DNA from 4 places in the Bradyrhizobium sp. Mp27 genome. Region 3 is predicted to be linked to each of the others. Evidence: riboswitches for the same ligand, from Rfam matches in the RefSeq annotation. Region 3 holds a riboswitch; each other region holds the start of a gene.
The links. A riboswitch is a leader RNA that binds a small molecule or an ion and turns the genes downstream of it on or off. The one in region 3 is predicted to bind cobalamin.

Region 1: it holds a riboswitch for cobalamin, as region 3 does, so the genes downstream of both, QJT78_RS53150 (TonB-dependent receptor) here and QJT78_RS00700 (TonB-dependent receptor) in region 3, are expected to answer to the same signal.
Region 2: it holds a riboswitch for cobalamin, as region 3 does, so the genes downstream of both, QJT78_RS36445 (TonB-dependent receptor) here and QJT78_RS00700 (TonB-dependent receptor) in region 3, are expected to answer to the same signal.
Region 4: it holds a riboswitch for cobalamin, as region 3 does, so the genes downstream of both, metE (5-methyltetrahydropteroyltriglutamate--homocysteine S-methyltransferase) here and QJT78_RS00700 (TonB-dependent receptor) in region 3, are expected to answer to the same signal.

What each region holds. Positions count from the first base shown of each region.
Region 1 is NZ_JASAUS010000012.1:82,035-89,430, reverse strand. Features, by position in the region: gene QJT78_RS10450 (efflux RND transporter permease subunit) at 1-672, opposite strand, end outside; gene QJT78_RS10445 (efflux RND transporter periplasmic adaptor subunit) at 669-2,099, opposite strand; gene QJT78_RS10440 (FixH family protein) at 2,184-2,576, opposite strand; gene QJT78_RS10435 (hypothetical protein) at 2,679-3,044, opposite strand; cobalamin riboswitch at 3,276-3,484, shown strand; gene QJT78_RS53150 (TonB-dependent receptor) at 3,609-5,909, shown strand; gene QJT78_RS10420 (GFA family protein) at 6,158-6,568, shown strand; gene QJT78_RS10415 (Cj0069 family protein) at 6,726-7,396, shown strand, end outside.
Region 2 is NZ_JASAUS010000109.1:4,432-11,827, forward strand. Features, by position in the region: gene QJT78_RS36425 (hypothetical protein) at 46-222, shown strand; gene QJT78_RS36430 (hypothetical protein) at 374-586, shown strand; gene QJT78_RS36435 (hypothetical protein) at 689-946, shown strand; gene QJT78_RS36440 (hypothetical protein) at 1,075-1,296, shown strand; cobalamin riboswitch at 1,372-1,586, shown strand; gene QJT78_RS36445 (TonB-dependent receptor) at 1,700-3,817, shown strand; gene QJT78_RS36450 (hypothetical protein) at 3,831-4,838, shown strand; gene QJT78_RS36455 (hypothetical protein) at 4,899-5,480, shown strand; gene QJT78_RS36460 (hypothetical protein) at 5,665-6,105, opposite strand; gene QJT78_RS36465 (MerR family transcriptional regulator) at 6,191-6,601, shown strand; gene QJT78_RS36470 (GNAT family N-acetyltransferase) at 6,836-7,294, shown strand.
Region 3 is NZ_JASAUS010000001.1:162,144-169,539, reverse strand. Features, by position in the region: gene cobF (precorrin-6A synthase (deacetylating)) at 1-433, shown strand, start outside; gene cobT (nicotinate-nucleotide--dimethylbenzimidazole phosphoribosyltransferase) at 444-1,496, shown strand; gene QJT78_RS00705 (histidine phosphatase family protein) at 1,503-2,075, opposite strand; cobalamin riboswitch at 2,147-2,349, shown strand; gene QJT78_RS00700 (TonB-dependent receptor) at 2,466-4,838, shown strand; gene QJT78_RS00695 (PepSY domain-containing protein) at 4,851-6,272, shown strand; gene QJT78_RS00690 (aspartate/glutamate racemase family protein) at 6,394-7,146, shown strand; gene hydA (dihydropyrimidinase) at 7,143-7,396, shown strand, end outside.
Region 4 is NZ_JASAUS010000151.1:952-8,347, forward strand. Features, by position in the region: gene QJT78_RS41535 (hypothetical protein) at 102-224, opposite strand; gene QJT78_RS41540 (hypothetical protein) at 382-588, opposite strand; gene metE (5-methyltetrahydropteroyltriglutamate--homocysteine S-methyltransferase) at 2,632-4,977, opposite strand; cobalamin riboswitch at 5,078-5,280, opposite strand; gene QJT78_RS41550 (nodulate formation efficiency C protein) at 6,289-7,014, shown strand.

The DNA of each region.
Region 1 (7,396 bases), on a different contig from region 3:
CTCGGAGAGCTCGACGGTGCGGCCGCCGACGTCGGCGTTGCTGGCGCGGATCGCCTCACGTATTTTCTGCATGCTGATGCCGCGGTCGCGCATCCGCTGCGGGTCGAGGACCACGTTGTACTGCTTGACGAAGCCGCCGACGCTGGCGACCTCGGCGACACCTTCGGCCTTGGCCAGCGCGAACTTCAGATTCCAGTCCTGGATCGTGCGCGTGTCCGCCAGGTTCAATTCCTTCGATACGACGGCGTATTGGTAGACCCAGCCGACGCCGGTCGCGTCGGGCCCGATGGTTGGGGTGACGCCGGCGGGAAGCCTGGACGCCGCGCTGTTCAGGAATTCCATGACGCGCGACCGCGCCCAATAGATGTCGGTGCCGTCCTCGAAGATCACGTAGACGAAGGAAACGCCGAAGAACGAGAAGCCACGGACGACCTTCGATTTCGGCACGGTGAGCATCGCCGTCGTCAGCGGATAGGTGACCTGATCCTCGATCACCTGCGGCGCCTGGCCGGGATACTCGGTGTAGACGATGACCTGCGTATCCGAGAGGTCCGGGATCGCATCCAGCGGAAGGTGAATCAGGGCATAGAGGCCGGCGGCGGCCGCGAAGCCGGTCCCGAACAGCACGAGCAGCAGATTGCGCGCCGACCAGGCGATGATGCGGGCGATCATTTATGATCTCCCGTTGCATTGCCAGGGCCGGCGTCGGTGGCCTGGGACGCCGCCTCGCCAAACCCCTTCAGCGCCGCCTTCAGGTTGCTTTCCGCATCGATCAGGAAGTTGGCGGAGGTTACCACCGCCTCGCCGTCCGCGAGACCATGGCGCACCTCGACATAACCGCCGCCGCGACGGCCGAGCTTGACTTCCCGCGGTTCGAAGCGCCCTTCCCCCTTGTCGACGAGGACGGCCTGCCGGATGCCGGTGTCGAGCACCGCGCTGTCCTGTATCGCCAGGACGGGCGCGGCATCGGCCGTGTCGATGTCGGCATCGACGTACATGTCGGGCAGTAGCACCGCGTCCGGATTGGCGAGCTCGATCCTGATGCGAACGGTGCGCGTGTCGCGGTTCACCTGCGGATAGACGACGGCGATTGTCCCGGTGAAGGTTCGGCCGGGGAAACTGCGCGCGCGCACCGCGACCGACTGGCCCACCGCGATGTTGCCGAGATCGCGCTCGGCCACGTCGACCAGCGCCCAGACGACCGAGGTGTCCGCGATCCGGAACAGGACGTCGCCGGGATTGGCCCGCATACCTTCGATCGCGTTGCGTTCGAGCACGACCCCGTCGCGCGGTGCAGACCAGCGTATGGCCACGGGCGCGGTGTGCGTCTTGTCCATCTCCGCGATGACGGACTCGGGAACGTCGAGATTGACCAGCCGCTGTCGCGAGCCGCGGCCGTACATCTCGACACCGCCGACCGTCTTGGAGGTGATCGTCGCGAGATATTCCGCCGCCGCGGACGCCACCGCCGAACTGTAGATTTCCATCAGCGGCTGGCCGGCCTTCACGCGCGTCCCGGTCGTCACGTCGGCGACCTTCTGCACGAAGCTTTCGGCGCGCATCGCGATCACCGACACGCGGCGTTCATCGAGCTGGATCGTGCCGGGCGCCTTCACCGAGACCCGGATCGAGCGCCGTGCGACGGGCTCGGACTTCACGCCCGCGCGCTGGATCTTGCCGGGCGACAGCTTCACCGTGCCGTCGTCGGTGTCGTCGCCTTCGTAAACGGCGACATAGTCCATCCCCATCGGATCCTTCTTCGGGACGGGCGAGGTATCGGGCAGCCCCATGGGATTGCGGTAGTAGAGGATTTTTCGCGGCGAAGCCGCCTGCGCCTTCGGCGGCGCCGGCGTGACGGCCGCTCCGTCGTCGTAGACCGGCAGATAGTCCCGCCCGCGGTCGTCCTTCTTCGGACCCGCAGACCAGAGCGGCGCACCGCTTGGATCGCGGTAGTAGAGCGGACTTCGCTCCGCGGCAGCCGCAGCCGATGATATGTCGGCCTCAGCGAGCCAGCCCGCACCGTTCGAATGCCAGTAGTAGCCGGCCAGGACCAGGCCGCCGCCCAGCGCAAGTGCCGTCAGGAGACGCAGCGTTTTCATGTCGTGTATCCGCGCGCCCGGGAGCGCGCGTCCGTGTGAAGGAAAAAGGGGAATGTCGGGCGCCGCCGGGCAGCGCCCGAACGCTCACTTGACCGCCGTGACGATCACCTTGCCGGTGACGGTCTCCGGTTCGCCCTGCACCTTCACGGACAGCGTCATCTGGTAGCGGCCAGCCATCGGCAGGTCCGTCTTGAAGGCGTACACACCCGGCTCCCTGGACGGCAGCGGCGCGACCGCCGATTCCATCTCGGCCATCCCGTCCGGGGCCATGTCGAGGCGGGTCTTGAAGATGACCGCGTCCGGTATCGGCTTGCCGGTCTGCTTGTTCGTCAGGCGAACGGCGAGCGTGACGTCTTCGCCCTTCTTCATCTCCGGATTGACGGGCTCGAAGGCGTAGTCGCCCGCGCCCGCCGTCGCGGCGGAAGCGGCAAGCGAAAGGGTGGCGGCGAGAGCCGCGGTGCTGATCTTGGAAAGCATTGTCCTGTCCTCATGAATTGATCTTTCGCCGTGGCGCGTGAAGCGCGCACGTCAGTCGTCGTCGCGAGCAGGCATGCCGCTCGCGTCTCGGGCTTTGCGAGATCAGATTCGAGGAGGTCGGAAAGGAGGACTGCCGCCGCGGGAGGAAACGACCTGATCCGGGGGGATAGCCATCGTGCTGGCCATGACGGCGAGACGTTCGAACGCCGCGGGCCTGACATCACCGAGCGCGATGATCCCACCGACGCAGCAGAAGCCCATCCCGCACTTGTAGCCGCCGCTATGGGAGCCCGTTCCCTTCATGTCGGGACAACAATCGTCCATCGACATGTCGGCGTCGCCGCTCATGTGCATGGTCGTCGCCATATCATCCGACGACATTGCGAGGTTCGCCGCGGACGCGCCAACCGGCAGCATCGCCAGGGAGATGGCGATGGCGACTGCCAGGATGGTACGGACGAACTGCATCAATATCGACTTACCTTGTCGGGCCGGAACATGGCCTCAGTAGCATATTCGGACACCAAAGGCAGTCATTGATCGTGGTCAAGCGTTCGTTACCCAGGCTCGTCCGGAGGCCGGGTTGGACGTTTCGACGCAGCCCTTCGGACTATCGTGCAAAACAGCAACATAAGGCCACCATCGACCGACCGGCCCGTCCAGCAGCCCGCGCGGATGTTGACGCGCTCATCCCCTGATGCCAGTTTCGTGATCGGTAGTGTCCGCAAGGACTCTTCAAGGGAATGCGGTGCGTCCACCTTAGTGGGCAATTCCGCGGCTGCCCCCGCAACTGTAGGCGGATAGCCGACGACCAAACGAACCACTGGAGCCCCGCTTGGGCCTCTGGGAAGGTGGTCGAAGGCGATGACCCGCGAGCCAGGAAACCTGCTGCCAGCCATGGTCACGCGCGAACGCATTGGGCGGGGTGCCCTGATGTCGGACAAGTAGCCGGTGCATCCGCCGCCTGGGGCGAAGGTGGATGACTAAGGCAACCGCGGTGACGGTTTGTTTGCGTCGCCGCAGAGCGTTGTCGTGCAAAATCTTCATTTCCGTGCTGGCGCAAGGCCGGCGTTATCGCGTGCTTTCCTGATTACTCTGCTCTCGTCGGTGTCGCTGTCGTCCGCGGCGCTCGCGCAAAGCGCGGCGCAGGACAACCGCTCCCGGGAGGTCGGCCCGGTGATCGTGTCGCCGCCTGCGCCGCGACAGGCTCCTGCCGTCAGCCCCGGCACTCAGAAGCAGCGCGCGGCCCGGCGCTCCGCGGGACGCAATCGTGGCGCCCCTGCAGTCTCCGTTCCGGCCACGCAAGCTCCGAGCGGCCCGGTGCAGACGCCGCTCAACACGGCAGCCGTCACCGACGTCGGCTCCCGGCTCGGCATCATCGCGCGCGAGATGCCGGCGACCGTCGAGGTCATCAGTCAGCGGACGATGCAGGAACTGGGCATCCGGACCACGACCGACGTCGCCAAGGCTGCAGTCGGCGTCACCGGCGGCGATGCGCCCGGCGCGCCCGCCATCTTCTCGATGCGTGGCTTTTCCGGCGACCAGATCTCCACGCTCTACAACGGCATCCCGATCGGGCCGTCGACCATGACCGGCCGTCCCATGGACGTGGCTGGCCTCCAGCAGGTCGAGATCATCAAGGGACCGGACTCGCTGGTGGCGGGCCTCGGTGCGACCGGCGGCGCCATCGACTACGTGAACAAGGTGCCGCACACCGGACCAATCGTCAACGACGCCTTCACCTCCTGGGATTCCTTCAACGGCTATCGCGCCGGTTACGGATCGGGCGGCAGCACGCTGATCAACGGCCTCGACTACCGCTTCGACATCAGCCATTTCAACAACAAGGGCTTTATCGACGACACCTATTCGAAGCTCAGCAACGTCTCGGGCCGGCTGAACTATCGCGTCAACGAGAACCTGAAGATCTGGGGCGCGGTCGAATACAGGCAGGACAACGACCGGTTCTACTGGGGAACGCCGCTGGTGCCGGCGAACGCGCCGGGCATCGTGCCGACGTACGGCGTCGTCTCCGGCCTCTGGAGCAACTATTACCTCGGCGGCGGCACGCCGGTCCCGGTCACCATCGACGCGCGCACGCTGACCACGAACTACAACGTGCTCGACAATCACAGCGGCGCCAACGAGCTCTGGCTGCGCAGCGGCTTTCAATGGGACATCACCAACAACATCTCGCTGAAGAGCCAAGTCTATGGCTATGACGCCCACCGGCACTGGTTCAACAACGAGATCTCGTCGTTCGACCAGACCGTAGGCAGTTTCGCAGGCGCGCTGAGCATCTACCGCGAGCGCCTGGCGCTGGATCACGCGCAGCGGCTCTACGGCAACATCACCGACCTCACCGTCAATTCCAACGTCGGCGGAATGGACAATCGCTTCGTCGCCACCGTGGCGGCGAGCAGCAATCAGTTCAACGTCTCGCAGGACACGCTGTTCTTCAATGACTACGTCGACCTCCTCAACCCGGATCGGGGGTTCTATGGCCCGCGCGCCGACGAGAAGATCTATACCCATCTCGACACCGCCTCGCTGTCGTTCGAGGACCGGCTCAAGCTGACCTCGACCTTCGCGCTGATCGGCGGCATCCGTTTTGAGAATATCGAGCTGTCGCGGACCCGCTTCGACGAGAATGGCCTCCTGAAAGCCAGCTATCCTTTCTCGAAGACGTTCAATCCGGTCACCGGACGCATCGGCTACACCTGGGACATCGCGCCCGGCGTGATGCTTTACAGCCAGTACGCGACGGCAGCCGACCCGACGGTGGCGAACATCTTCATCCTCAGGCCCACGACGCCGCTGCTGCTCACGACGTCGCGGACCTACGAGACCGGCGTGAAGCTGCTATCGGCCGACAAGCGCGCGGAGGCCACGTTCTCGGCCTTCGACATCGAGCGCAAGAACGTCTACGTCCCCGAAAGCGGCATCCTCTTCAACGTCGCCGGCAAGATGGCCTCCAAGGGCGTCGAGATTGCTGCCGCGGTCAATCCGGTCGCCGGCCTGAAACTATGGGGCAACGTCGCCTTCGTGCAGTCGCGCTTCATCGACTTCACCTATGTGGACGGCAATGTTATTCGGGCAAGACGCCGCCCAACGTTCCCAACTTCATCGCCAACGCCGGCGCCTCCTATCGCTTCGACACGAAGCTGCCGGTGGAGATCGGCGGCCTCGTCCGTCACGTCGGCGACCGCTTCAACTTCCAGGACAATCTGGTCACGATGGACGCCTACACGATCTTCGACGCGTTCGCATTCGTCGACATCCCCAAAGCCTATTTCCCGGGCGTCGACCAGACCCGGATCAGCTTTCGTGTGAGGAACCTGACCAACAAGCTCTACGCCGCCTGGGGCGATCCGGGTTACACCGACCAGATCATCCTCGGCGCGCCGCGCAGCTACGAGATCGCGGCTTCGTTCAAATGGTAGTCGCGGATCACCTCGCCCGCGCCGTGGCAGGAGTTGTCACGCGACAGTAGGACGCAATCGCAAATCGATTGCGCCGTTGAAGCCGCGGGTCTCGAGAGCTATCGATCAACGAAACCTCGCTTCCATCGGGAGGAACGCATGAGCACCATCACCGGCGGCTGTCATTGCGGCGCGATCCGCTATCAGGTCGAGGGCGAAGCGATCGTGCATGCGCTGTGTCACTGTCGCGATTGCAGGCTTCACGCCGGCGCTCCCGTCGTCGGCTGGACGATGTACGCGGACGATGCCGTCAAGGTGACCAAGGGCGAGCCCAAGGTCTACAGCTCCTCGGAACATGCGCGGCGGCACTTTTGCGGCGACTGCGGAACCGGCCTGTTTTATGTCAATGCCGACATGTTGCCCGGGGTCATCGACGTCCAGAGCGCGACCTACGACGATCCCGATGCCGTACCGGCGACGATGCACATCCAGGTCGCAGAGCGCCTTCGGTGGATGGAGCGCGCGCACGAACTGCCGACATTCGACCGCTATCCGCCGCCACCGGAGTAGCGAGCGCGAGGGGTTCGCCGTCTGGACGGAACCGCACAATCGCCATCTTGCAACGGCCGGACGATTTCACGTAGATTGATCGGTGTGGGGACGAAGCAGACTCCCCGTGAGACCTCGGTCCAAGCTCTGCGCAGCACGCCATTCGTGGAGCTTGCGCATGGATACCGAACGCCACCCTCCTCTCCGCCATACCGTTGCCATCCTTTCCCGCGGCGACGCTGCGGCGCGCCGGGACACGACGGCACAAAACAGCCGCTTCGTCCGCGTTTTCGAAGCACTCGCCGCGGTCGGCATCGACGCCCGCCCGGTGATCTACGACGAGATCTTCGCCGACGCCGTCCGCGATCAACTGCTCGCCGTCGATGGCGTGCTCGTCTGGGTCGATCCGATCCATCAGGGCAAGACGCGCGAGGCCCTCGACCCGCTGCTTCGCGACGTTGCGGCGCAAGGGCCATGGGTGAGCGCACATCCCGACGTGATCCTGAAGATGGGCGTCAAGGACGTGCTCCACCGAACGCGTCATCTCGGCTGGGGAGCCGACACGCATCGCTATGACACCGCCGCAAGCTTCCGCGCCGAATTTCCCGCGCGCCTTCAGGCGAACGGTCCGCGCGTGCTCAAGCAAAATCGCGGCAATGGCGGCCAGGGGGTGTGGAAGGTGGAGGCGCTGCCCAACGCGAACGCCATGGTTCGCGTGCTGCATGCCCAACGCGGCAGTCTGCCCGAGGACATGCCGCTCGATGCCCTCCTCGCCCGCTGCGAACCGTATTTCGGATGGGGCGGCTGCATCATCGACCAGGCGTTCCAACCCCGTCTGCCCGACGGCAT
Region 2 (7,396 bases), on a different contig from region 3:
GGCTTAGGTTAGTCGTCCCTTGAGGCGTTTGATGGGGACACGCCGATGACAGAACTTCAGGACAGGCTGGAACGGTTCGAGACGCTCACCGCCGAATGCGAGCTGATCGCCAAGCTCGCGACCGACAGCACCAAGCGCGAGTTCTATCTGAAACTCTCGGAGCAGTACCGTCAGCTGGCGGTTGATATGCGGAAGGTGATCGCGACCAAGGCTGCGGCCTGACGCCGATTGCAAGCCGTTCTTAATGTTTGGCGCGCATCCTTCGGGATGCGAGCGTCACGATCCATGATTGCTCGCGGTGGGAATGCCGAGGTCCGTTGCTGTGCAGCGTACCTCGCCACGTCGCTTTGCCGCTCCTTACCCGGGCAATCCCATGCGCCTTGTTGCAGTCCTGATTTTCGCGCTCATGACGGCCGCCTGCAATCAGGAGCAGGACATCACCGGCTCGACCCCGGTCTGTGCCATGCGCAACTACAGCTCCTACAATCCCCGCGACATGAACCAGTGCGTTGCCGCCTGCAAGGCGTGCGACCACGGCAACACCGTCACCTGCACCACGTCATGCACCCTCAAGGGCGCGCACTGAGCGGCGGCGCTGCCTGGAGCTGGGGCTGATGGTGCTCGGGCACCGGAACGATTCACATGGGTTCGTCATTGAAAGGGCAGGCAGGACGCGGAGTCCTATGGAATGGGTATGCTCGATCCCGGTCGGTTCCTGGTGTCGTGCTCGCATTGCGATGCATGGCCGATGGCGGCCAACGTCAAACGTTCGAGCTGGTCTTCGTCGCCGCACGAGGTCCGCTTCGTATGCCCGCGCTGTCGCCGCGAGGAGACCGCCATCATCTCGGCCTCTGGTGAGCTGACCCCGATCCGGCGCAGCGACGCCCCGCTGCGCGACGTCACCGCGGCCTGGGCTCAGGCGCAGCGGCCGAGAGGGCGGGCGTAACCCGCCCGTCACAGGACCAAGAGGGCGGGTGTAGTCAGCTCTGCGCAAGGCCTTGCGCGGCCTGTCTTTGGAACCCGGCCTAGGCCCACGCGTTTCCGCTCCGACATCAACGCATCGAGGCCCTACGAATGATCAGCGAGCATTTCGACACCCGCACCCGGATCAACATGAAGCTGGCGCTGGATCGGGTCTGCCGCAATCGCCCGGTCGGCGAGGACCATTGCTTTCGCAGGTCCGTTGCCGAGAACATCATCCGCTGCGCGCTCACGGGCCGCACCGGCATCGGCCAGCTCGTCGATGCCGGCGAGCGGGCAGTGATCAGGACGCGTGCCGAGCGGGAGCCGGCCTGATTGCGCCGGCTCAATCTCCGGTGCGGTGCTTTGCCCGTCATGCAACCGGCCGATTGACTCTCCGCTTGCCCGCCCCCTAGATTGGTCGGTGACGGTTCTCCTCACGGAGATCAAAAGGGAACGTGGTGCGAGGTTTTCCCGATACCGGGATATTCTCAACGCCATGGCTGCCCCCGCAACTGTAAGCGGTGAATCTTTCGTCATATGCCACTGGGAATCTCGGTCCTGGGAAGGCGACGGAAGGTAACGACCCGCGAGCCAGGAGACCTGCCGTCAGCCGTGGTCACACGCGAAAATGTCGGTCGGGGAGTACAGACATTAGCTTCACCGGAGCAATCGAACGCTCCGCCGTGAAACCTCGTTCGCTGTGACGTGCCACTGACGTCATACCGAGGTTACAAGAGTGTCCCGTATTGTCTTTGCCGCCAGGCGCTTCCGCGCCGGCGTTGTCGCGTTCGTTTCCCTGTATTCGCTCGATCCGTCCATTGCCCAGGCCCAGCAGTCGGCATCGCCCGATCTGCTGCCGCCGGTCGAGGTCGCGCCGACCGAGCGTCCGGCCAAGCCGCAAGTCGCGCGGCCTGTGCCCGACCAGCCCGAGCGGCGGCGCGTCGCTCGATTGCCGAAGCCCGAGCTGGCGCCGGCGTCGCCCCCGGTTGCCGGGGTATCCGCGGCCAACCTGTTTCCGACGGTCGTCGTCAGTCCGACGGGCGTTGTCACTCCGACCAATCTGGTTGCGAGCTCGGTGACGGTTCTGACCGCCAGAGACATGGAGCGTGATCAGCGCCGGACCGCATCCGATGCAGTGAGCGCCGTTCCAGGCCTCAACCTCGTGCAGACCGGCGGTCCCGGCGGACAGACATCGATCTTCACACGCGGAACGAACTCTAATCACACCAAGGTTTTGATCGACGGCATCGACGTCAGCGATCCTAGCAACCCGAACCGCTCGTTCGATTTCGGCCAGCTGCTCACCTCCGACATTCAGCAGATCGAAGTCCTGCGTGGTCCGCAGAGCGGTCTCTACGGCGCAGATGCGCTGGGTGGCGTGATCTCCATCGTGACGAAGAAGGGCGACGGTCCCGCCCGCGCGACCGGCTCGATCGAGGGAGGCTCGTTCGGAACGTTCAACCAGACGGCAGGTCTGAGCGGTTCACAGGACCACTTCAACTATGCCTTCAACGTTGCGCATTTCCACGCGAACGACGTGCCGGTGACGCCGCTCGAATTGCTGCCGCCGGGTCAGAAGGCGATCGGCAACTACTACGACAATATGACCTATTCCACGAAGCTTGGCGCCGAATTGAGCGAAAACCTGACGCTCAATGGGGTGGCGCGGTACACTGACGCCACCCTGCGCTTTACCGGAGACACCTTCGATCCCGTCACATTCGCGAGCTTTCCCGCGGCCGCGCAAAGCACGCAGACGGTGCACCAGCTCTTCACGCGCGGGGAGGCGGTCTGGTCCGCTCTCGACGACCGGATGAAGAGCTATTTCGGCGTCAACTACACCAATCACTGGAACTACAACATCTCGCCCGGCAACGCGATGGCCACGATCACGACCGGCGATCGCGTCAGGTATGATTGGCACACCACGACCCAGCTCGCGCCCAACAACAATGTCATCATTGGCGCGGAGCATGAGATCGAAACACTGCAAACGGCGACGGTCTCGGCGCAGAACGTCAACAAGGCCGGATATATGGAGCTGCAGTCCCAGTTCCGGGATCGCGTCTTCTTCACGGCCAACGTCCGGCAGGACGACAACGAACGGTTTGGAGACCATCCGACCTTTCGTCTGGCGTCTGCCGTGATCGTGCCGGTCACGGATACGAAGTTCAAGGGAAGCTACGGCACGGGGTTCAAGGCGCCGACGCTCAACCAGCTTTACGTCAGCTTTCCCGCGTTCTTCTTCTTTGCAAATCCCAACCTCAGGCCCGAGGAAAGCGTCGGATACGACGCCGGCTTCGAGCAACCCTTGTTTTGCGATCGCGTTCGCTTCGGGTCGACCTACTTCCGCAACAACATCACGGACCTGATCCAGAGCACGTTCGATCCCGTGACATTCACGAGCACCAACACCAATATCGGCAAGGCGATCACGGAGGGTACGGAGAGCTTCGTCGCGGCGGCGATCACCGACCGGCTTCGCGTTCGTGCCGACTACACTTTTACCCGCGCGGTGGATGCGACGACGGGACTGGAGCTGCTGAGGCGTCCGAAGGAGAAGTGGAGCGCAAATGTCATCTGGAATCCGATCGACCCGCTCACATTGTCCGCAACAGTGTTGCACGTCGGGAGTTTCGTCGATGGCAACCGTGACTTCAGCATTCCGCGTCTGCTGGCTCCGGCCTACACCGTCGTCAACGTGGCGGCCGAATATCTGGTCACCGACCAGGTGAAGGTGTTTGGCCGGGTCGATAATCTCGCCAATGTGCACTATCAAAATCCGACCGGCTTTCTGCAGCCGGGACTGGGCGTCAATGGCGGCATTCGCCTGGCGAATTACGACGTCAGATAGTGAGAGAAGCCTCATGACAACGGCCGATCCGCTCATGGACCTGATCGCAAGCCGGCTTGCCGACGCTGAGGCCGGCTGGAGCGTCGGCACGTTCGGTGCCATTGCCGAGTTCACGCGCGAGCCCAATGAGGCCTTCGATATGGAGCAGTCGCGCAACGGGATCAGCGTCGTGACGCAGAAGGGTGGGATACGCGTTGTCTCCCACCCGGATCTGCGCCTGATCGCATCGGAATCGCCGACCACGGAGAGCTGGAGCCACCGCATCGCGCTGTGTCTTCCTCATGAAGCCAGCGCCATGAGTGGTCGTACCGTGCTGACCGAGCTCGGTCCGGATATCGAGGCGCTCCTGACAAGGGATCGCAGCGGCATCCTCTTCGACCTTGGCCTCGGGACGTTGCAGATCGACGCCTACATCCGCGTCAGCGATGCCGATGCCGTCGCCGCACTCAGGAGCCGCACGGGCCAATCCGTGTTCTCGCCCGAAAGCGATGCCATGCGAATCATTCTGGCCGCCAATCCGCACCGCGTCTTCATCAGCCGCATCGGGCGCGCCGAGGTATTCCAGCCGATCCCGCCGCCGGGCGGGCGAAGCCCTGACGGCCCGCACACCCACGTCCTGCCAAAGCTGCTCGCGCATGGCCGCACCCATGCCGCCACCGAGCCGCTGCCTGAGGGGTGGATCCCCTGCGCGCATCTCTATCCGGCCCATCCGCTGCGCGATCAATTTGGCGGCAAGCGCGCTTTCCGGCCGGATCATCACGCAGCCTTCCAGGCGCTGCTCGAACTCTATGGGCTGCCGGAGCTAACCGCGTGCAAGAGGGCCGTGATCGACGCGGTCGCGAAGGAGCGGGGACCTGAGACGGTGATGCTTCCATCCGATCGCACGGCGCGCGCCACCGTTCGCGTGGCCTTGCGCCAATTGGCGGCCATCGAACCGCACGCCGCGACAGTCGCCGCCTGGCTTGCCGTCGACCGGCGCGATCCAGCCGAGACCGAAGATCCCATGGAGGCTCTTCACTGAGTCAGACGTGATGCCGCGTTCCAGCAAAATGTGCTACAAATCCCACAAGGAGATCGTTCCATGACTGTCACCATCCTGCCGCCCCACGCCGACCGTTTCCGCCTTCATCCGGTCACCTCGCGCCTTGCGCCGATGTTCTGCTTCGCGTTGCTGACTGTGTCATGCGCGCTCGCGAGCTTCGCGCTTGCCTGCGCGACGCCGTTTGCGGCGTTCGCCGTCGTCGCCGCCGCGATGCTGCCGATGCGTCCGGCGCTGCTCGTCGTCACCGGCGCCTGGCTCGTAAACCAGACCATCGGCTTCGGCGTGCTGCATTATCCCATCGATGGCAGCACCATCGCCTGGGGCTTTGTCATCGGTGCGGCCGCGCTACTGTCGACGGCAGCGGCATCGACCGTTCTCCGCCTGCTGCCGCAGGGCCGCACGCCGCTGATGTTGGCCATCGCGCTCGTCGCCGCCTACGCCGCCTATGAACTCGCGCTGCTCGCCGCGACGCCGTTCCTTGGCGGAGAGGGCGCGTTCACTGCGGCCATCGTGACGCGCATCGGGCTGACCAGCGCCGTCTGGCTCGCCGGCCTCGTCGCCGCCTGCGAGATCGTCCGCCTGGTCGATCCGTTCGGGCGCAAGGGCGCAATGTCGGCCTGAGTGGCTGACTGGTAGCCCGGATGGAGCGAAGCGAAATCCGGGGCCGCCCGCCCGGCATGCGCAGCTTTCCCGGATTGCGCTGCGCTCCATCCGGGCTACGAGAAGTGAGGCCCGCGCGGCTCAAGCGCGTAGAACAGCAGCATCGCGCTGACCGACAGCAGTCCGAAGATCGTCAGCGCATCCATCAGCCCGCCGGCGGTTTCGGCTTCTTGGCGACCCCGAGCGCGTGAAAGACGGCGGGCTCCATCACCGGCCACAGCGCGGCCGTCGCGGTCAGGACGGTTGCCACGCACATCGCGGCCAGCAACGACGATCGGATTTTCAGGCCTGATGTCCGCGATTGCCACACGATCCAGCCCCATGCGCAGAGCACGATTGCGATCGACAACTTCGTCATCAGGCCGTGCGCGTGATCGAGCGCGGCGATCAGGCTTCCGGCGCTGGCGAGCACGACAGCGGGCAATGTGAAGGGCAGCACACAGCACGCCGTGCAGGCCGCAGCGGCGACCGCAGTCGCAACCGCCGTGCCTGCGGCCTTGCCGCCGCTTGGCTCTGCCTTCGCCGCGCAGCCGCATCCCGGCGAGGTCTCGGACGGAAGATTGCAGGACGGTCCAATAACGCTCATGTGATTCTCCTCATGCTTGTGCGTCGCGGACCCGATCGCTACGCCCTCAAGCCACTTGAGGTTCAAGCGATAAGTGAGAGCTTCCATGCGAATTGGCGTCCTCGCCAAAGCGGCCGGCGTCTCGGTCCCCACCATCCGCTATTATGAGAGCGTCGGCCTGTTGATGCGGCCGGCACGGCAAGGCGGCCAGCGCGTCTATGGCGAACAGGCTCTCGGTGCGATCCGCCTCATCAGGCACTGTCGCAATCTCGATTTCTCGATCGACGAGACGCGTGAACTCCTCGCGTCGGTGCAGCGATGCGGGCCGTGCATTGAAACGAGGACCTTTGCGGAGAAGCACCTCGGTGCGATCAGGACGAAAATTGCGGAGCTGCGTGTGCTGGAAGCGACGGTGGCGTCGCTGGTGAGCGGCTGCGAGGCGACATGCAGCGGCAGCGTCGCGCCGGACTGTGTGATCTTGCAGTCGGGCCGTGGGTCACACAGCGCGCCAAGCTGAAGAGCGCTCCAGGATTGAACCGGACTCGCATTCGCTTTCGCCGAGGTCGAGAACCCGTTCCCGTGGATGTCCGAGGCAATGGATATGAAGAAGGAGAAGAACTTCTTCGAGACTCGCGTCATCGAATACCAGAATGGTGGTGCGCTGACTTGGGAATAGCACCGATCATGGCTATGCCGCGGGCGTGCCTCCTGTGCTTAAACGGTGGCACGCGTACGACTGCAGGGGGATGAGGTGGAGATCCGACGCGACGATCCGACGGCGCCCTATGTCGCCGACTTGTTGGCACATCATCTTGAGGAGCTGCGCAGCGTCATGGCCGAGCGCGCCTTCGCTCTCGATGCCACCGGCCTTTCGGCTGCCACCGTAACCTTCTGGACGGCTTGGCAGGACGATGTCCTGCTCGGGTTCGGTGCGCTGAAGGAGCTGGATCATACGCATGGCGAGGTGAAGTCGATGCGTGCCGCTCCCGCTGCACGGGGCACCGGGGTAGGGCGCGCACTGCTGAGCCATATCATCGCTGAGGCCCGCAGGCGGGGTTACGTGCACCTCAGCCTGGAGACCGGCACGGTAGCCCTGCACGCGCCCGCCATCTCGCTCTACCGCAGCGCCGGTTTTGTCACCTGCGCGCCGTTCGCCGACTATGAGGCAAGCCCGCACAACCAGTTCATGCGGCTCGACCTGACGGATTGAACTGGGCGCTTCGCGTTCATCACTCCCGCCTCAGGATGACGGGGTTGGTGCTGCGGGCCGCCGCGACTCAGGTGAGGCACACTCCGTTCCTGCGACCCGCGC
Region 3 (7,396 bases):
CGCGCTGCTGATCTGGGGCGATCCCTCGCTGTACGATTCCTCGCTGCGCATTGCGCGGCGGCTCGATCCCTTGCCTGATATCGAGGTCGTGCCCGGCATCACCTCGATCCAGGCACTGTGCGCGGCGCATGCGCTCCCGCTCAACGACATCGGCGAACCCTTCCTGGTCACGACGGGGCGCCGCTTGCGCGAGGGCGGCTGGCCGCAAGGCGTCGATACCGTGGTGGTGATGCTCGACGGCGCCACGGCGTTCCAGTCGCTCGATCCAGCCGGGCTGCACATCTGGTGGGGCGCCTATCTCGGCATGCCCGATCAGATCGCCATGTCGGGCGTTCTTGCCGAGATCGCCCCGCGCATCGTCGCCGCGCGACAGGATGCGCGCGAGCGGCATGGCTGGATCATGGACAGCTACATTCTCAAGCGTAGGCCGTAAGCGAGGCAGCATGCCCCCCGATTGGATCACCCGGAAATGCCCCGATGTCTCCGCTGTCCATCGCGAGGCGGCGCTCGCGCGTCAGGCGCAACTCACAAAACCGGCCGGCGCGCTCGGCCGGCTGGAGCAGCTTGCGGTGGAGCTTGCGGGCCTGCAGGCGACCGAGCAGCCGCGCGCCGCGCGGGTGCCGATCATTATCTTCGCCGGCGATCACGGCATCGTCGCGCAGGGCGTGTCGGCCTATCCGCAAGGAGTGACCATCGCGATGATGGCGAATTTCGCCTCGGGTGGTGCCGCGATCTCGGTGCTGGCGCGTGAGCTTGGCTCAAGCCTTGAGGTCGTGGACGCCGGTACGCTGGCGCAGGAGGCGATCGCGGGCGTCGTCACCGACAAGCCGCGCCAGGGCACGCGCGACTTCAGCGTGGAAGCAGCGCTCACCCCCACGGAGCTGGCATTCGCCTTCGAAGCCGGTCAGCGCGCAGTCGCGCGCGAAGCAGCCGGCAGGCCCGATCTCCTGATCTTCGGCGAGATGGGCATCGGCAATACCACGACGTCGGCGGCGATTGCGGCGAGCCTGCTTGGCATCAGTGCCGAGGAGATCGCGGGCAGCGGTACCGGCGTCGACGCGGCCGGCCACGCGCACAAGGCGCGCGTGATCGACGCTGCGATCGCGCGGCATGGCGTTGCGGGCGCTTCGCCGGAACAGATCCAGTGCGCGGTCGGCGGCCTCGAAATCGCGGCGATCTGCGGTGCCATCATTGCGGCTGCGCAAGCCCGCATTCCCGTGTTGATCGATGGCTTCATCGTATCGGTGGCAGCGCTGGCGGCGGTGCGGCTGAACCCGTCGTGCCAGCCATTCCTGCTGCCGTCGCATCAATCGGCGGAGCAGGGGCATCGGCTGGTGCTGCGCGCGCTGAACGTGCAGCCGTTGATCAGCCTCGATCTCAGGCTCGGCGAAGGATCGGGTGCCGCCATCGCGCTGCCGCTGGTGCGGCTCGCGTGCAGCCTTCACAACGGCATGGCGACCTTCGCGCAGGCCAATGTGCCGGATCGCCCGGGCTGACCCGGCTCAAGCCGCGCGCTGATTGACCGCGACGACGCGCCAACCGGTGGCGAGCCGGTCGATCCGGGTCAGTGACAACGGATCGATCACGAAGCGCAGGGCCGCTTGTGGTGTCAGATCCAGCGCAATGCAGAGTGCCGCGCGGATCGTGCCGGAGTGCACGACGAGCGTTGCCGAGCCGGCGCCGATTTGCGCGAGACCCAGCCGGACGCGCGCGACCTGATCCTCGAAACTTTCGCCGCCCGGCGGCCGTCCGTGCGCCGGATCGCTCCAGAACTGCGCATAGGCCTCCCCGCCGGTCGCCGCGAGCTCGTCATGCCGCCGGCGGGTCCAGTCGCCAAAATCCTGTTCACTGAATTCGGGCACCAACGCGGGTTCGAGTCCCAGCGCGCGCGCCGTCTCAACCGTACGTCGCGCTGGGCTCGCAAAGCTCGCAGCATCTGGCGGAAGCCTCCGCCGCAACGCCTCCAGCTGCACGCGATCGCCGAGATCGGCGGGCGCGTCGGCTGCGTGGATCGTCCCTTTGGCGCCGTCGACGGGCGCATGCCGTATCAGCCAGAGGAAGGTCTCGCCTTCCATGCCTATCTCCAAGGAAGTTGGTCGCTGTGGTAATAACGTCGCACCGGCACATTGACTCTGTCTTGTCGGTAATCCTAGATGGCTTTGACGGTTTCCCCGAGTGGGGATGAAAAGGGAATGCGGTGCGGGGATTTTGTCCCCAATGCCGCGGCTGCCCCCGCAACTGTAAGCGGCGAATCTTGCGTCACGAGCCACTGGGTATCTCGGTCCCGGGAAGGCGATGCAAGGTACTGACCCGCGAGCCAGGAGACCTGCCGTCAGCCGTGGTCACACGCGAAGATGTCGGTCGGGGAGTACAGACATTCGGCTTCATCGGAAGGCTTATAAGCCGGAAGATGGGACCTTGGTTCGCTGTGACGTGCCACTGACGTCACACCGAGGTTCCGAACTGTGTCTTCCATTCGTCTTGTACGACCGCGTTGCTTCCTGCTCGCCTCCGCTGCGCTCACATCCTTTGCCGCCCTCGATCTGCCTGCCGCCATGGCGCAGCAGGCCCGCGAGCCGCTGCCGCCGGTCGAGGTGTCGCCCGCCCAATCCCGCAAACCGGCAAAGCCGGCGGCCCGGGACGCGCAGAGCCCACGCCGCGCAGCATCGCGCAGGCCAGCGGCCGCATCGGCCGCGGCCAAGCCCGTCGTGCCGACCGCGGCGGCGCAGACGCCGCTCAACACCAATGTGATTGCCGAGAGCGCCTCGCGCCTCGGCTTGACCGTGCAGGAGACACCCGCGACCGTCGAAGTCATCTCGGCCGAGACCATGCGGGAGCAGGGCTATCGCACCGTGTCGGAGGTTGCGCAGGGCGCGGTCGGTGTCACCTCCGGCGACAATCCGGCCGAGCCCGCGGCTTTCTCCATGCGTGGCTTCACCAACAGCCAGATCAACATGCTCTACAACGGCATCAAGATCGGTCCGCAGAACATGACCTCGCGGATCACGGATACGGCCAATCTCGCAGCCGTGGAATTCTTGAAAGGTCCGGCCTCGCTGATGTCGGGCGAAGGTGCCGCCGGTGGCGCAATCAACTTGATCACGAAGCAGCCACACACCGGGCCGATCCGGAATGAAGCTGACTTTTCCTGGGATTCGCTCAACTCGTTCGGCGTCCATTACGGCTCGGGCGGCAGCACCAATTTGCAGGGGCTCGACTACCGCTTCGACATCAGCCGCGCCTCGCTCAATGGCTTTGCCGATGACACCAATACCAAGACGCTCGATGTGTCTGGCCAGCTCAATTACCGCATCTCCGACAGCCTCAAGATCTGGGGCGCGATCGAGTACCGGGAAGATCGCTCGAAGGCCTATTGGGGCGCACCGCTGGTACCGGTCGCCTTCAGCGGCTCGCATGCGACGAGCGGCATTGTCTCCGGCAATTACGTCTCGAACTTCAACAAAACGAATCTCGGTGCGATCACGATCGACGATCGTACCTTCAACACCAACTACAACGTTCTCGACAACCGCAACGTGGCACAAGAGGTGTGGCTGCGCGGCGGCTTCGAACTGAAGCTGGCGCCTGACCTGACGCTGAAGAGCCAAGCCTATGCCTATGGCGCGGAGCGTACCTGGTTCAACAACGAGATCGAGGCTTTCAATGCCAGTACGGGCCTGCCCAACTCGAACATGGTCGATCGCGAGCGCTTCTACGTTGCACATAGCCAACGCCTTGTCGGCAACATTACCGACCTGATTTGGAACGCTAATATCGCAGGCTTCGACAACCGCCTGGTCACGACACTTTCGTCCAGCTATCTCGATTTCGTCAGGCCAGGCGCCGCCAACTTCCCGGACGATTACGTCTCGCTCGTCAATCCCGATCGTGGCCTTTACGGCCTGCTCACGACGCAGCAGCAGACCGCGCGCATCGACAACGAGGCGCTGTCGTTCGAGGACCGGGTGAAGCTCACGCGAACCTTCGCGCTTGTCGGCGGCCTGCGCGTCGAGCATATCGGGCTTGACCGCAACTCGACCGACTCCGCCGGGCTGGAAAAGGCGAACTTCCCGTTCTCGAAGTCCTGGGTCCCGACGACGGGGCGCATCGGCTACACCTGGGACGCCGTTCCCGGCGTGACCTTCTTCAGCCAGTACGCCACCGGCGCCGACGTCTCCGCCAACAACATCTTCCTGCTTGGGCCAGCCCAGCCGCTCGACCTGACGACCTCGCGCACCTATGAGACGGGCGTCAAGCATCTGTTGTGGAACAACAGGGCGGAATGGTCGTTCTCGGCCTACGATATCGAGCGCAAGAACGTCTATGCCGCAGCCGGAGGCATGCAGCTCAACATTGCCGGGCGGCAGGAATCGAAGGGCGTGGAGCTTGCGGCGGCCATCCGGCCGATTGAGCCTTTGCGGCTCTGGGGCAACATCGCCTATGTCGACGCACGCTATGCCGACTACAATTTTGCCGGTGGTCCGTTCTCCGGCAACACGCCGCCGAACGTGCCGCGTGTCGTGGCCAATGCCGGTGCGTCGTACCGGTTCTTCACGCCCTGGCCGGTGGAGCTCGGCATCACGGGCCGCTATGTCGGCGACCGCTACAACACCGATGCCAACGTCGTGACGATGAAGGCCTACACCGTCGCCGACGTCTACGCCTTCGTCGACATCCCGAAGACGGTGTTCAACGCGGTCGACCAGGCCCGTCTGGGCTTCCGCGTGCGCAACATCACTGATAAGCGCTACGCGATCTGGGGCGATCCGTTCTATCCCGACCAGATCCTGCTCGGCGCGCCCAGGACCTATGAGCTCTCGGCCGCGTTCAAATGGTAGGGTGCTGACCACATGATGAACGCGATCGTCCTGCTGCATCGCTGGCTCGGGATCGCGTTCTGCCTGCTGTTCGCGATGTGGTTCGCGAGCGGAATCGTGATGCACTTCGTCCCGTTTCCGTCATTGACGGAAGCGGAACGTTTTGCCGGGCTCGCGCCGGTGGCTGGCGGAGAGGTGAGGATTGCGGTCGCGGAGGCCGTCGCCGCGAGCGGGGTCGCGGACGCCACGCGCGTTCGCCTGGTCCAGCGGAGCGACGGGCCGGTCTATGTCGTGTCGGACCCGTCGCGTGTGCGCGCGGTCCATGCCTCCGACGGACGGGATGCATCGGTGACGTCCGCCGACGTCGCGGTCGGTATCGCGCGGGATCATGCCCGGCAACGCGGGCTCGATGCCGCGCGGGCGGCGATGATGGCGGTCGCGGATTATGATCAATGGAGCGTCCCCAATGGCTTTGATCGACACCGGCCTCTGTTGCGCGTCGCTCTTGGCGATGCGGCCGGAACCGAGGTCTATGTCTCCTCGCGCACCGGCGAAGTCGTGCTGGATACGACCCGCAGCGAACGCGGCTGGAATTGGGCCGGCAGCGTCCTGCACTGGATCTATCCGACGGTCCTGAGGAGCAATTGGTCGCTTTGGGATCAGGTGGTCTCGACATTGTCGCTGGTGGCTTTTATCGCGGCGACGCTCGGCGCGGTGCTCGGAATTATCAGGATCAGGATTCGAAGGCGCGGGGTCTCGTCGCCTTATCGCGGCTGGCACGCACTGCATCACATCATTGGTCTCGTCGCGACCGTCTTCGTGCTGACCTGGAGTTTTAGTGGCTGGCTCTCGATGGATCACGGCCGGCTGTTCTCGCGCGGGGAGCTGACCCGGACCGAAGCGGGCGTGGTGTATGCCGCGCCGGACTGGACGACGGCCCCACCGGTCGGTCAGCCATCGGCTCGCGACGTCGAATGGTTCGCCGTCAATGGTGCTGTCTACCGGCGCGACCGGACCGGCCCTGCCAGTCAGGCCTTGACCAAAACGGCGGAGGCGAGCCGCAGCGGGCCGGTGGCATTCCTCGGCGAGAAGGATGTCCATGACCTGACGACGCGCCTTGCGCTGGGCTGTGGCGTCCCGTCCGTTCTTGCCGACAATGACGACTATCCCGCGCACTCCGCTGTCGCCGGAGCGCCCGTCTATCGCTCCCGATGCGGCGACCTCTGGTTCGACATCGACGCTGCTGACGGCCGCGTGCTGCAAAGACTGGATGCCTCGCGGCGGGCCTATCGCTGGTTCTATGGCGCGCTTCACACGCTCGATTTTCCCGTTCTCATGGCGCATCCGCGTGTGCGCGATATCCTGGTCGTCGGGCTCTGCTTGCTCGGGCTGGCATTTTCCGTCACCGGCATCGTGATCGGCTGGCGGCGTTTGCGGTCGACCTTCGCGGCTTGAGCTGCGTATCGAACAAATCATATGCGCCATCCAAATTGCGGGTTGCGCGGGCGATGGCAGGCGCGGATGATCGCCCGAGGGGACGCAGCGGTGCGCTCTCTCAATGGGGCGATCGTGATCGATGTCAATTCAGCGCAAGCGCCTCGGCATGATGACCCCATCGTCCAACTCGGTGCTGGAGCCCGTCACCAGTTCCATGCTGCATGGCGTGGCCGGCGTCACCGCTCATTTCTCGCGCTTCCGCGTTACCGAGATCGCGCTCGATGCCGCGGCGCTGAACCAGTTCGATGCCTCGGTGATGCTGCCGGCGGCGGATCTGCTGGCGGACGCCAAGGTCGATGCCATTGCCTGGAACGGCACGTCGGCAAGCTGGCTCGGTATCGGCCGCGACCGGAGCCTGTGCGAAGCGATCGCGGCGCGGACCGATATCCCGGCGACGACCTCCACGCTTGCCTGCATCGACGCCGTCCGCGCGCTCGGCGCCGGACGCGTCGGCCTGGTCTCACCCTATACGGACGACGTGCAACGGCGGATCGGCGAAGTCTGGGCCGAGGAGGGGATCGCCCCTCACGCCGAGCGGCATCTCGGCCTGCGCGATAATTTTTCCTTCGGTGAGGTCACGCCCGCGACGATCGCCGACATGATCCGCGCGGTCGCGGCGGACGGCGCCGATGCCGTGGTCATTCTCTGCACCAATCTCGACGGCGCCGCGCTGGCTGCAGCACTCGAACGGGAGTTGGGCATCGCCGTGCTGGACTCGGTCGCGGTCACGCTGTGGCGGACGCTCGAACTCGCCGGTGGCGACATCGCGGCCCTTGCGGCGTGGGGCCGGATCTTCCAGACATCAGCGATCATCAGACGGAGACACCTGTGACGCAGCTCGATCTCGCCATTCGCGGCAGCACCATCGTGACGGCCAGCGACGAGTTTCGCGCCGATATCGGCATTCGCGACGGACGCATCGTCAGCATCGCCGACCGCATTGAAGGTGCGGCGCGCGAGATCGACGCGACAGGTCTGCTGGCGCTGCCGGGCGGGATCGACAGCCACGTCCACATCTCCCAGGCCTCCGGCCCCGACGTCGTGATGGCCGATGATTTTGCTTCGGCAACGCGCGCGGCAGC
Region 4 (7,396 bases), on a different contig from region 3:
AATTGGAACGTTTGCCACAGTAAGGCTACCGCACGGAGTGGCAGCGGGCGGAAGTAAGGCTGATCCGGAGCACCGCTGCCAAGGTTCGAAGTGGACGCCGGTCACTGTAAAAGGGCAAAGTCTCGTCCGATCGAAACGCGGACGCCGGACACAATGTCGTAGGCATGCTCGACGAACACGTCGTCGCGCCCGACGCCATAGCCGCCCATGCAGATGAATGCCATGACTGGCGAGGACGCCGGTGAATGTCACGGGCGTGAACTGAGAGCATTGGCCGGTGTTGAAGACCTTAAACTTCCGTGGGGGAAAGTGCGACGCCCTTGCTAACTCAGGAGAGCTCGTCCTCACGGAATGCTCGAAAGGCGATGTGGACGGATTGGCTCATGCAGGCGGTGTTCGAAGCTCCAAAACATCGGCGAAGATTGTCCAATCGCGGACTCGCCTTTGCCGGCAGAAATCGGTCTCCGCCTGCTGAGCTGCAGCACTCAGCGAGGCGGCATCGACCTTAAATGCTGCCTGGCACGCACGATGCTCGCCGCCGGCATCGTCGCAAACGATCTTCATAAACCGGACGCTAAATGAAGGCATGCCCCTCTCTTCGTGTGGTTTGCTTATCCACTATTCTGCCATTCGCGCGGGGAGTATTTGATTTGCCTCAAGGAGCATCCCAAGAGGTCTGTCCGATCCTCCGAAGATAGGCCGAAAGTCCGCCGTGAACTTTACGAGCTGTCCGCGATAGTCTTGTGAACGACTGCCGCAAGTGCAGGCTTATCGCGGGCTGATTTCTGCCATGCGCCGGCGGGCTACGCGCGCAAGCGATCGCTGGGCAATGACGCCGAGAACCCCGAACTTGCATCGGCGGTCCACCTGAAGACGCGATTGCAGAAGCCGATCATTACACTTGTCCTAGCCCACGTTTCGATAAGCCCGGTCCAGGACTTCAGCGCCAGAGCTTAAGGTCAGGATCAGCGCCGGCAAGGCTACCGAATGAAAGGCGAAGCATCAATGACCATCCGCGTGCACGGAGCAATGGCGAAAATGTTGTCTTAGCCATGGGCGTGAGTTGCGCCTCAAATCAAGGCGCTGGTCTGTTGCAGAGAACGCGAGGCGCTCGCTGAAGCGCGAGTTCGGAGCATGTCGACAGGCGTCTGCGGCTGGTAGCGGTCACGAGCCACCGATCCCGGACGCGCACAACTTTTTGACAAGCATCAATGCTGCAGCGGCTGCCTCTGATAGAAGTGGTCTTCTAGTAAGGTCAGACGCACGGCAGACAGAAATGCTTGACGCCCATGATGCTTTCATGCCCGGGTACCCGCGGCCGTTCCTAGGACTGCTGCCAGACGCAGCCGCAGCCGCGCGGCGAGCCAATGACCGGCCACATGATAAATTGCGCCGACTTGCGATGGCATCTACTTTATCGGCCTGCGGGACGGCCCTGCTATGCGCTCAGAGCGAAGCTACGCCCATCTAAATGCGCGCGTGAGGAAGGCCACCCACACACAACCAACACGATGACGCCGGAGGACAAGGAGATGTGTCTCACCAACAAAGGACGTGACATGACAGACGGCCGGACCATTTACCCTGCCCGGGCCGGATTACTGGAGCTGCAGTCCAGTAAAACTGGTGCAGCACATCTACAAATATCAATGGCCGAGGCCTTGAGCTGATCCAAATCAATTCGACAAAAGCTCAGATGTCGTTTCCTGGCGCAGATCCAAATATTTCAGTTCGCGAGCGGATCATGTTCCGTCACAACAGCGCAAAGCCGATATCCCTCCGCCGCGGCTGACGCGATCGAGACGCGGGTCGTCCGAACGATATCGGCGTCGGCCTGTCCGCGCAGAACCCAAGCGATGTGCGCAGTGTTAACAAGGTATCTGAATTTGTCACCCCGCAGCTATGAACACCGGCCAGGATCTAATGATCTGACATGGGAGCAGCTTGGAAAGGCGCCGCCCTTCGATCAGGATCTGGAGATTGCCGTGATCGAGGGTAATTCAATTCACCGGGTGGTCTTTCCTTGCCGCCGGATCTTCGGCGGATGGATCAACGCGAATACCGGAGAGCAAATCGCGGTGCGGCCGACGCATTGGCGTATGTGGCCCGGATAGCGCCGTTATCCCAAATGGATTGGTGTGAGTTGGGGTACGGACTGCCTTCGCCGTCCTCTCTTCTGAAACTATCTCGTGGATCGAATGAGGGAGCCTGACGGCATCTCCGAGCGGACCGAATCCGCGCCGAGTGCCTTGCGGTGTCCGTCAAGCATTAGTTTTCTCATTGCTGTCGCGGCCGTTGCCAACGTGCCCATGAGCGACAAATCTCGGCGTAAATTTCCAAATCTCAACCTATACGGCCGCGTACCACGGCATGATTAGCTGCAATACACTTCTGCTTATATGGGTTGCAGATTTTCGGCGAATGTTGTCGCCGTGATCGAGCAGCCGGCAATTCTACCCCGGCCAACGAAACTAGCGCAACGCGTCACCGTCTTTTCTCCGAGACCGTACCTTCCCCGGTCCACGAAGTGGACCGGGCATCATGTCGGCGGCAATGGTAGCCTCGATATTGTGGAAAGCGCAAATCACCACAACCGAATTAGCTTTGTTGAGAACAGACCGGAGCTCGGGATCAACCGATTTGCGGATCGGATGCAGCGCGCAGTTCGCGCGCGGCAGCGACCATGTTGGTGAGCGCCGGCCGAACCTCCTCCCATTTGCGCGTTTTTAGGCCGCAGTCCGGATTGACCCAAAGCTGCGAATCCTGCAAACGCGTCCGAGCTAGCACCATCAGCTCCTTCATTTCGCCCGTCTCGGGGACGCGTGGAGAGTGAATGTCGTACACGCCCGGTCCGATTTGATTTGGATATTCGTACTTCCTGAACGCATCCAGTAGCTCCATTTTCGATCGCGACGTCTCGATTGAAATGACATCCGCATCCATTGCAGCGATCGCACCGATGATGTCGTTAAACTCTGAGTAGCACATATGTGTATGGATTTGCGTTTGATCGGTAACGCCCGATGAGCAGAGGCGGAAGCAATCTCCGGCCCAATCGAGATATGCCTTCCAGTCCGACCGGCGCAATGGCAATCCTTCGCGGAGTGCAGCTTCGTCGATCTGTATTATGGCTGCACCGGCATTCTCGAGATCGCGGACTTCATCGCGCATCGCGAGCGCAAGCTGACGGCAGACCTCGCTTCTAGGAATATCATCGCGAACAAACGACCAGTTCAGGATCGTCACCGGTCCGGTCAACATCGCCTTCATCGGCTTACCAGTTAGTGATTGCGCGTAGCGCCACCATTCCACGGTGATCGGCTTCGGCCGCACTACATCGCCAAACAGGATCGGGGGCCTAACGCAGCGCGAACCATAGGACTGAACCCATCCGTTCCTTGTAAATGCGAAGCCGGCGAGTTGCTCGCTGAAGTACTGCACCATGTCATTACGCTCGAATTCGCCATGCACGAGGACGTCAAGACCGATGTCCTCCTGCCAACGTACGGCGCGGGCTATCTCCTCTTTGAGGAACCTGTCGTATTGCTCCTCGCTCATCGCACCTCGCGCATGCGCCGCGCGAGCATTTCGCACCGCTGCGGTCTGCGGAAACGATCCTATCGTCGTGGTAGGAAAAGCCGGCAGTCCAAAGCGTTCCCTTTGGATCTCGGAACGACGGGCAAACGGGGTGGCGCGCTGGCGCATCGTCTGATCGATCGCCCTCATTCGGACAGCGACGTTGGCATTATGGATCTTCGGCGAGGTCCGGCGGGCAGTCGCGGCGCATTCCGACTCGGCAAGAGCTAGCCCAACATTCTGGTCGCCTGCGAGTACCCGCGCCAGGATCGCAAGCTCACGCATCTTCTGAACCGAGAAAGCAAGCCAGCTCTTGACGTCGGACGCGAGCCCGGTCTCGAGTTCAACATCGACCGGCACGTGAAGCAGCGAGCAGGACGGAGCGAGCTGTACACGGTGCCTGCCAAGCTTCGCAATCGAGGGCTTCAGCCGCTGACGGAGCGACGGCAAGTTCGACCGCCACACATTGCGGCCGTCGATGACACCGAGCGACATGACGAGATCACTTCGGCCGTCAGCAATGATCTGATCCAATAGTTCTGGCGCTCGAACCAAATCGACGTGCAGACCGGAAATTGGCAGGCTCAAGGCAGTATCCAGATTGTCGCCTAGGGCGCCGAAATAGCTCGCAAGCATGATCTTGATAGCGGGTCCCTCCTTTGCGAACCGGTTATAGGCGTGCAGCAACGATTGTCGCGCCGCCTCATCCAGATCAAGGACCAGGCAGGGCTCATCAAACTGAACCCAACTTGCCCCTCGTTTGGCTAATTCATGCAGAAGGTCGATATAGACAGGTATCAGATCATCGAGGAGAGAGAGGGGCTGGAACGCGCTATCGGTACTCTTGCCGAGCTTTAAAAATGTGACCGGCCCGATCAGGACAGGGCGGGTCTGAAAGCCAAGAGCCCTGGCTTCCTCATACTCTTCGACGGGTTTGCGAGAGCACAGTCTGAACGCCTGTCCCCGGTAAAACTCGGGAACCATGTAGTGGTAGTTGGTATCGAACCACTTGGTCATTTCCTGCGCGGGCACGCCAGATCCCCGCGTACTCTGGTCGCAACTCGCATCCTGATCGCCGCATTGCGATCCGCGGGCCATGGCGAAGTACGTCTGGAGCGAAACGGATTCTCCGCTCGAGGCGTAGATCTCCGGGATGGCGCCAACCATGACACTTGTATCAAGCACCTGATCATACAGCGAGAAGTCGTTTGACGGAATGATCGTGACGCCGAGCGATTTTTGACGAGCCCAGTTCGCTGCGCGTAGGCCGGATGCGTCTTCGTACAACTGCTGTTCACTAATCTTTCCAGACCAGTAGCTTTCTAGAGCGAGCTTGAGCTCACGCCTTGGGCCGATGCGTGGCGTTCCGAGCGTAGCAACTGGAAGAGAGAGAGGAGACATCGCGTTAACCCCTGTTGGGGACAAAGGCCATGGCGGACGCAGGCAGGAGAAGTCGCGCGTGCGACGGCTGCTTGGCGTACCACCGAGACACCCCGCCCGTGGACCAATATATTGTCGGGGCCGGTCTCCTGGCTTGCTGGTCATCGCTGCTGTCCGGCCTTCCCGAAGCCGTGCAGGCTTCAGTGACATCGTTGGACAGCGGCTCGCCACTTACAGTTGCGGGGGCAGCGCCGGCATTTGCACCGGCTTCCCTCTTAGCTCCGGATCAATGGGAACCGGAGAACCTCGACGACTTGGATTATCGGCACGAGAACTCTTCCGTCAACCTCTCAGATTATGTGCAAGCTAATCTGCGACATCTGCTAGCCGAATGACCGTGCATCTCTGTGACTTACCACCATCCAGAAACATTCTCTAATCAGAGATGTCATAATCAGACATATCCTTCTCAGATACCGGAATAGCATCCGGAGCTGCCTTGAGGCGGAGCCGCACGCTAGATCGATGAAAGGGACAGAAGCAGCCTTCCGGCGGGAGTACCGACGTTTCTATCAGAATGCTTTCGATGCGGCCTTGCGATTTCCAGAGTTTCGCCCAGCACCTCGGCTAGCCAGCTATTCTCTCAACTAAAGGATCTGCAGCGAATAGGCCAAGGCACGTGGCGGAATTTAGCAACATACGAGGCGAGGGGTTGATTTGCGTGCCACCCAGACTTCAAAGCCGGGATCAAGCCGGCTTGGTGCCGCTGGCAATCATGCAGCTCGAACGCCGGCGGCACGATAGCGAACCACACAGCTCAATAGCGGCAAACGCACTTCCGTCCATCAGGCATCCGGCATCGAGGCGTTCAACTCTTCTGCTAAATATCCGGTGCGGGACAAGGATGCACAAGCTGCGGCGGATACACTGAATAGGAACACCGAAAACGTGCAAAGGTCAGAAAGTCGACAAGAGCGACACAAACTCTGTGAAAATTTCCGCCTATTGCCTGGCACGAAGAATGCAGACCCTCGGCATGCCCAGTCTCCTCCTGCTGGGCAGGTCCAGCTCAGCCAACTGACGCAGTCGCTGTCGGGGAAGTTAGCTGCGCATGACATACAGGGAGCGCCTGATCGCGCGGGACAGCCAGCGGGTGCCACGTCGCATCCCGTAAACTTCTTGCGATGGCTCATAGCAGGTTCGAGGTTGCCTGCTTTACAAGATGTTTGGATGAAACGCGATAGGCCGAGGGTTATGAAGAGAATGTCTGGAAGACCCGCGCTATGGCTTTGCTTGGTCGGATTTTTAATCTGCCTCGCCTGGCCGGCTGCCATGAGCAATAATATTCGGGCCAGCGACAGCCCCCTTGTCGAACGATTGAAGTCAACTTGGCGAGCGCAAGATGGTGAGACGATAGAACAAATTATCTCCAATGTCTCGAAGGTGGCACAGTTCGTGCCTCAAATGTGGGGCGTTATTGAACTTGGCCAAAACGACTTTATTTTCGTTTCGTGGACCAGACACCGGGACAACAAATCGGACGAACAGTACGTTATCACCTGGAAGATCGCCCTCGACGGCACGTTTGAACTTGCGTCGACTTATGCGAAGCCGATGGAATTGGGCTGGCGCGCCCTGGCGCTCTCCCTGATCGCCAGTGAAGTCGCAGATGGCGAAAGGGACGCAAATCTTCGCTTTCTGCATGATCCGGCCAACTTCAACTTCGTGGCCACCCCGCAAGGCCGGCTCGGCGATCTTCTGCGGCAGGGCCGCTGTACTATCATTGAACCAGTTGGAGTGGACTACTTACCGAAGCGGAATGGCAAACCGGCCGAGACGGGTGACGTGTGGCGCGTTCTGCTCTTGGTGAATTGTAGTATCCAAGGACCACGTTATTTTGCACACAACGGGGTCATCACTTTCGAAAAGAGAGAAGGACAGGATTGGGAGCCACAATCCTCCTTTGCCAAGCGCATCGCGAAATTTGCCCCTGGCTCCTGGTTCCAACGCACCGAGCCAAATGAAGAGGAAGACTTAGGAGAGCGAAGGCCCGAGTAAACTGCCGCAGAGCAACATCGCGCCGCAGTTCCTCCATGGCCCAGTGCCTCGGACCGACTGCAAGACATACGCGCTCGGCACTTGCTTTGTTTTAGCTTCCGCAACGGTCCGGGTGCCTTTCTCGCAGCAGTCCGGCCCGTCGCAAGAAGGTCGGCCGCGCGATTGCGTTTGTTCCGCCTAGTGTCAGCGGCGCGCACGAGCTTGCGAGATGTGGTTTTCCCGCCTTCACTCCAGCCGGTGTGAGGACACCACTGTGCGTGAGTATAGCAACGTCGAAGGCACCAGGAACTGGGTGTGAGACGAAACCGGCGAGGAAGTTACCGGGAGACGTTCACCGGTAGCGACCCGGCATACCGCTGAGCGCTTGCGCATTTCCGAGCGC